DNA from 3 places in the Spirillospora sp. NPDC000708 genome. Region 2 is predicted to be linked to each of the others. Evidence: riboswitches for the same ligand, from Rfam matches in the RefSeq annotation. Region 2 holds a riboswitch; each other region holds the start of a gene.

Region 1 (2,254 bases), on a different contig from region 2:
TCGAGGCGGTCCGCCTCGCGCAGCGTCGTCGCCTCCCACGCCGAGCGCCGGACGACCTCGTCGTTCAGCGCGGCCGCCACGCCGGACGCGGCGGTGGTGACGGCCGCGACCGCCTGCGCCACGGACGCGCCGTCCGGCAGCTCGCGCGGCTCTCCGTTCACGATGATCCTCATCACTGCACGACCTTCATCACTGCACGACCTTCGTCACTGCGGCCCGCATCACTGCGCGGCCTTCCTCACTGCGGTCCGGGGGAGAAGCGGGCGGGGGAGAACGGGGCGGCCACCTCGGGCACGGGGCCGTCCAGCAGCATCGCCGCGAGGGCGTCGGCGCTGACCGGCGCCAGCAGGATGCCGTTGCGGAAGTGGCCGGTGCCGAGGTAGAGGCCGGGCAGCGCGGTGGGGCCCATCAGCGGGGCGTTGTCCGGGGAACCGGGCCGCAGGCCCGCGGTGACCTCGGCGAACTCCAGCTCGGTGAGGCCGGGCAGCAGCTCGCGGGCGTCCCGCAGCAGCTCCCAGAGGCCGCCCGCGGTGACCCGCGTGTCGAAGCCCAGCTCCTCCTGCGTGGCGCCGATGACGATCTCGCCGTCCGCGCGCGGCACCAGGTAGACCGACGAGCCCTTCACCAGGCCGCGGGTGGTGCGCCGCAGGAACGGCACCGGCGTGCGGAGCCTGATCACCTGGCCCTTGACGGGGCGGACGGGTGGAACGGTCCCGGCGGGCAGGCCCGCCAGGTCGCCCGACCAGGGCCCGGCGGCCAGCAGCACCCGGTCCGCGCGGATCTCGGCGCCGTCGTCCAGCCGGACCCCGGCGGCCGCGTCGCGCTCGACCAGCAGGCCCTCCGCGCGCCGCCGCACCAGCCGGACGCCCAGCCGCTCGCCCGCCGCCAGCAGCGCCGGGGCGAGCCGGCGCGGGTCGACCGAGCCGTCCTCGGGCGCGAGCAGGCCGCCGCGCACCCCGGGCGCCAGCATCGGCTCGGCCCTGCGGCACTCGCGGCCGGTGAGGGCCTCGACGGGGATGCCGAGGCTCTCCTGGAAGGCGCGCAGGTCGTCCAGGAGCTTCAGGTCGTCGGCGTCGAACGCGACCTGGAGCGTCCCGTCGTCGCGGTAGCCGGTGTCCAGGCCGGTGGCCTCGGCCAGCTCGGCGGCGAACGCGCCGTAGCGGTCGCGGGAGGCGAGGCCGAGCCGCAGCAGCGGCTCCTCGCCGTAGCTCAGCTCGCTGACGGGGGTCAGCATGCCCGCGGCGACCGACGAGGCGCCGCTCGCGGGCGCCGGGTCGACCAGGGTGACGGCGGCGCCGCCCTGCGCGGCCCGCCAGGCGGTGGCCAGGCCGATGACCCCGGCCCCGATGATCACGATCCGCAATGCGCGCTCCCTTCGCCGGCATGATCCGGATCAGGTCGTGGCGGTCGGCGGCCCGCTCAGCCGCCCTCTCAGCCCGGTCGCACCGGACTCCCGCGCTCTGTTGTGTTGTGCACGTGCCGCTATGCCCCACCATACGGCCAACACCCCGAATGCACCTGTCTGGACACCCGTCCAAAAGCGCTCCGGCGGCCCCGGTTAGGGTGGGCGCCCATGAACAGGGTCATCGTCGTGGGCGGCGGGCTGGCGGGCGTGCGGGCCGCCGAGGCACTGAGGAGCAAGGGGTACGAGGGCGAGCTGACCCTCGTCTCGGCGGAGCGGCACATGCCGTACGACCGGCCGCCGCTGTCCAAGGCGGTGCTGGCGGGCGACTCCGACGACACCACCGTGGACGCCGACTGGGACGCGCTCCGCTGCGAGCTGCTGCTCGGCGAGCGCGCCACCGCGCTGCGCCTCGACGCGCCGGGCCGTGACGGCCGGGGCGGCGGCACCGTCGCGACCACCGCCGGCGACCTGCCCTTCGACGGCCTGGTCATCGCCACCGGCGCCGAGCCCGTCACGCTGCCCGGGGACGGCCGCCAGCACGTCCTGCGCACCATCGACGACTCCCGCGACCTGCGCGGACGCCTCACCGAGGGCGCCCGGATCGTGATCGTCGGCGCGGGCTGGATCGGCGCCGAGGTCGCCACCACCGCGGCGAAGAAGGGCTGCGCCGTCACCGTCGTCGAGGCCGCCGACACCCCGCTCGCGGTCGCGCTCGGCCAGGAGATCGGCGCGCTCACCATCCCCTGGTACGCCGAGGCGGGCGTCGAGCTGCGCACCGGCGTCAAGGTCGCCGCGGTCGAGCACGGCGGCCTCGCCCTCGCCGGCCCCGGCGGCGGCCCCGGCGGCGGC
Region 2 (2,254 bases):
TTGACCTTGGTGAGGGCGGCGCAGGCGTCGGCGGCCTTCGGGTGGTCGCCGCCGGCCGGGTCGCAGGTCAGCCTGTAGGTCGTGGCGGGAGCCTGGGCCGACGCCTTGACCTGGATGGTGAGGCTGTCGGCCGAGGGGCCCGAGGGCCGTACCGTGGTGGTGCCCGAGGGCCGCTCGGCGGGAAGGGTCTTGACGTGTTCGTCGCCGCAGGCGGCCAGTGAGAAGATCATGGCGAGCCCGGACGAGGCGAGGATGAGCGTCCGATACCGCATGCGTGATTCGACGCGGGGGGGCTTCGCGCGGTTCCATGGGGGTGTGATGATTTTCGGGGACGAGGTTCCGGCGGTGGTCGCCGCCGACGTTCCGCAGGGCGGTTACCTGCTCGACGTGCGCGAACAGAGCGAGTGGGACGCGGGGCACGCGCCCGACGCCGTCCACATTCCGATGGGGCAGCTGGGCGACCGGGCCGGGGAGATCCCGCGGGACCGCGAGATCTTCGTGATCTGCCGGTCGGGGGCGCGGTCGGCGCAGGTGACGGTGGCGCTGAACCAGGCGGGCTGGCTGGCGAAGAACGTGGACGGCGGGATGAAGGGCTGGGCCGAGGCGGGCCGCCCGATGGAGAACGGCGGGGACGGCGAGCCCTACGTGGCCTGACCGCCCTCCGGGAAATACGCCCCCTTTGTAGGGGTTGCGGGCGGTTGTACGATCGGTGCCGACCGATAACCGCGGGAGCTCGGGCCATGAGCCGGGCTGAGAGGGCGGCCTTCCTGGCGTCGCCGACCGCATGAACCTGTCCGGGTAATGCCGGCGTAGGGAGCGTGTCCCGTGACGTCCGACGTCGAGAAGACCCTCGCGCACGAGAGCCCGCGCAACGAGGTCCCGTACACCCTCGACGAGCCCGCCCCGAAGGTGCTCGGCTTCTGGGACCAGAGCGCGTTCTGGGCGAACCTCGGGGTCAGCCTGCTGGCCTTCTCCGGCGCCTACACCGTCCTCGCGCCCGATGCCGCCGGGACGCCGACGCTGGCGATCGCGGCGGGCATCGTCGCGATGATCGTCGGCACCGTGCTGGGCGGGCTGATGCTCGGCCTGGCCGCCGCGCCGGGCGCGCGGACGGGCCAGCCGGCGATGGTGCTGCTGCGCGGCCTGTTCGGCGCGCGGCTGTCGTACGTGCCGACGGTGCTGAACATCGCGCAGCTGATCGGCTGGGGCACGTTCGAGCTGATCGTGATCGCGGACGCGGCGCGCGAGCTGTGGGACGGGGTGCCCCGCTGGGGGTACGTCGTCGCGGCCGGGGTGCTCACGACCGTGCTGACGATCTGGCCGCTCGGGTCGGTGCGGCTGCTGCGCCGGTACGTGACGGTCGCGGTGATCGTCGCGCTCGCCTACTTCTACGTGCAGCTCGTCCGGCAGCCGCTGCCGGACCTGAACCACGGGTCGTGGCACGGGTTCTGGATCGGCGCGGACGCGGCGCTGGCGGTGTCGATCTCGTGGGTGCCGGTCGCCGCCGACTACACCCGGCACGCGAAGAGCGCGCGCGGGGCCTTCGGCGCGGCGTCGGTCGGGTACTCGGTCACCCAGATCGTCGCGTACGTGCTAGGGCTGCTGGCCCTGGCCCTCGTGGGCGGCGACACGGGCAAGGTGTTCGACCCGTTCCTGCACGTCGCGCTGGGCGCGGTGTTCTTCGCGGTGTTCGTGCTGCGGGAGGCCGACCAGTCGTTCGCGAACGTGTACTCCACCGCCGTGTCGATCCAGAACCTGGTGCCGCGCGCCGACCGCCGCGTCCTGTCGGTCGCGCTCGGCGCGGGGATCACCGTGCTGGCGCTGGTGCTGGACATCAACGACTACGCGGGCTTCCTGTCGCTGATCGGGTCGGTGTTCGTGCCGATGCTGGGCGTGCTCGCGGCGGACTTCTTCCTGGGCCGGGGCCGCGCCGGCGGCTGGGACGCGAGCCGCGCCGCGCCGTCCCGGTGGAGCATGATCGCGGCCTGGCTGGTCGGCATCGTCGCCTACCAGCTGATCAACTCCGGGACGATCGGCTGGTGGACGGACCTGTGGCAGCACGTGCGGGACGCGCTGCACTTCACCCCGCAGAGCTGGATGAGCGCGTCGCTGCTCTCCTTCCTCGTCGCGGGCGCCGCGACGCTCCTGATCGGCCGGACGGGCGCCGCCCGCCGGCCCGGTATTACCCGGCGGTAGGGTTGCCGGAGCCGCGCGCCGACGGATGCGCCGCGCCCCGCCGGAAAGGCACGACGGA
Region 3 (2,254 bases), on a different contig from region 2:
GATCTGCTCGAAGCCGAGGAACTTCACGATGCCGAGGTTCACCGACGGGTGGAAGCGCAGGCCGCCCTTGTACGGGCCGAGCGCGCTGTTGAACTCCACCCGGAAGCCGCGGTTGACGTGCACCGCGCCGGAGTCGTCGGTCCACGGCACCCGGAAGACGATCTGCCGCTCGGGCTCGACGAGCCGCTCCAGCACCCCCTGGCCGGCGAGCTCGGGGCGGGCGGCGACGGCCGGGCCGAGCGACTCCAGCACCTCGTGGACGGCCTGGTGGAACTCCGGCTCCCCCGGGTCGCGGACGAGGACGCGCTCGTAGGCCTTGTCCAGCACGGTGTGCGTGCCGGTCGCGTTCTGCGGCCGGGGGGAAACGGGCATGCCGGGTCCTTCCTCAGACGGTGATCATGCCTCTCCACTTTAGGCGGTGGTCTGGACCACCGCGGGGCACGGGCCGGTCAAAGGCCGGTATCCCCCGCGAGAACGGGCTTGACGTCCAGCACCGGCGTGCCGTCGAGCGCCTCCAGGCCGCGGACGCGCACGCGCCGCCCGGTGACCTGGAGGATCTCCACGGGGTGCAGGCCGATCGGGTTCGGGCGGGCCGGGGAGCGGGTGGCGAACACGCCGGTCTCGGGGTTGCGCGGGTCGTCGCGCGGCCGGGTCCGCAGCACGTCCCGCGGAGCCAGGTGCAGCCAGGTGAGCACGATGATCCGGTCGCCGTCGCCGAGCCCCTCCAGGGCCGCCTGGTACGACGGCTCGAAGACCAGCCACGCGTCGGGGGCGCCCTCCGTCCCCTGCTTGGGCGCCTCGGCGCGGTCGCTGAGGGGGGACGACACGTGGCCGACGGGTGTGAGGGCGAAGTCATCGCGGATGTTCTCCATGCCCTGATCCTCCCAGCCCGGTCGCGCGGGCGCGTTCTACCCCGGCGGCGGTGGTTGCGGCAACGGGGGTGCGCCGGGTTACCGTCGAGCACGACAGATCGCGGGGGCCCGGCGAACCGGGCTGAGATAGCGGCTGGGACGGCCGCTGACCGCATGAACCTGACCGGGTAATGCCGGCGTAGGGAGAGATCGAGTCGTCATGACCGAATCCGTGGTTCCAGCTGCCCGCAAGACCTACCTCCAGGGCTCCCGCCCGGGGGTGCGCGTTCCCATGCGGGAGGTCCCGCTGACCAACGGCGACGTCGTCGTCCTGTACGACACGTCCGGGCCGTACACCGACCCCGACCACGAGACCGACGTCCGCAAGGGGCTGCCCGCGCTGCGGGAGGCGTGGATCGCCGAGCGCGGCGACACCGAGCCGTACGACGGGCGGGCGGCCCGCCCCGAGGACGACGGGCGCCGCTCCGCGCCCGCGGCCGACGGGCCGCTCGCCCGCCGCCCGCGCCGGGCGAGCGGCGGCGCGGTGACCCAGCGCGCCTACGCGCGGCGCGGGGAGATCACCGCCGAGATGGAGTTCGCGGCGCTGCGCGAGGGCGTGGCGCCGGAGTTCGTCCGCGACGAGCTGGCGGCGGGCCGGGCGGTGCTGCCCGCCAACGTCAACCATCCGGAGATCGAGCCGATGGTCATCGGCCGGAGCTTTCTGGTGAAGGTGAACGCCAACATCGGCAACTCGGCGGTGGCGTCCTCGATCGAGGACGAGGTCGAGAAGATGACGTGGGCGACCCGCTGGGGCGCCGACACGATCATGGACCTGTCGACGGGCCGGGACATCCACACCACCCGCGAGTGGATCCTGCGCAACTCGCCGGTGCCGGTCGGGACCGTCCCGCTGTACCAGGCGGTGGAGAAGGTCGGCGGCGACCCGGCGGAGCTGACCTGGGACGTCTTCCGCGACACCGTGATCGAGCAGGCCGAGCAGGGCGTCGACTACATGACCGTGCACGCGGGCGTGCTGCTGCGGTACGTGCCGCTGACGGCGCGGCGGAAGACCGGCATCGTCTCGCGCGGCGGGTCGATCATGGCGGCGTGGTGCCTGGCGCACCACGAGGAGAACTTCCTCTACACCCGCTTCCGCGAGCTGTGCGAGATCTTCGCGGCCTACGACGTCACCTGGTCGCTCGGCGACGGGCTGCGGCCCGGCTGCATCGCGGACGCCAACGACGAGGCGCAGTTCGCGGAGCTGCGCACGCAGGGCGAGCTCACCCGGATCGCCGCCGAGTTCGACAATCAGGTGATGAACGAGGGCCCGGGCCACGTCCCGATGCACAAGATCAAGGAGAACGTGGACCTGCAGCAGGAGTGGTGCGACGGCGCGCCGTTCT

What was found. A riboswitch is a leader RNA that binds a small molecule or an ion and turns the genes downstream of it on or off. The one in region 2 is predicted to bind thiamine pyrophosphate.
Region 1: another riboswitch for thiamine pyrophosphate. It lies ahead of thiO (glycine oxidase ThiO); the one in region 2 lies ahead of ABT299_RS49610 (purine-cytosine permease family protein).
Region 3: another riboswitch for thiamine pyrophosphate. It lies ahead of thiC (phosphomethylpyrimidine synthase ThiC); the one in region 2 lies ahead of ABT299_RS49610 (purine-cytosine permease family protein).

What each region holds. Positions count from the first base shown of each region.
Region 1 covers NZ_JBEPCJ010000022.1:47,659-49,912, forward strand. The annotation lists gene thiS (sulfur carrier protein ThiS) at 1-173, opposite strand, end outside; gene thiO (glycine oxidase ThiO) at 239-1,363, opposite strand; TPP riboswitch at 1,354-1,467, opposite strand; gene ABT299_RS18000 (NAD(P)/FAD-dependent oxidoreductase) at 1,574-2,254, shown strand, end outside.
Region 2 covers NZ_JBEPCJ010000145.1:13,615-15,868, reverse strand. The annotation lists gene ABT299_RS49620 (SSI family serine proteinase inhibitor) at 1-272, opposite strand, end outside; gene ABT299_RS49615 (rhodanese-like domain-containing protein) at 322-654, shown strand; TPP riboswitch at 716-833, shown strand; gene ABT299_RS49610 (purine-cytosine permease family protein) at 826-2,196, shown strand.
Region 3 covers NZ_JBEPCJ010000126.1:19,958-22,211, reverse strand. The annotation lists gene gdhA (NADP-specific glutamate dehydrogenase) at 1-372, opposite strand, end outside; gene tsaA (tRNA (N6-threonylcarbamoyladenosine(37)-N6)-methyltransferase TrmO) at 450-872, opposite strand; TPP riboswitch at 963-1,076, shown strand; gene thiC (phosphomethylpyrimidine synthase ThiC) at 1,072-2,254, shown strand, end outside.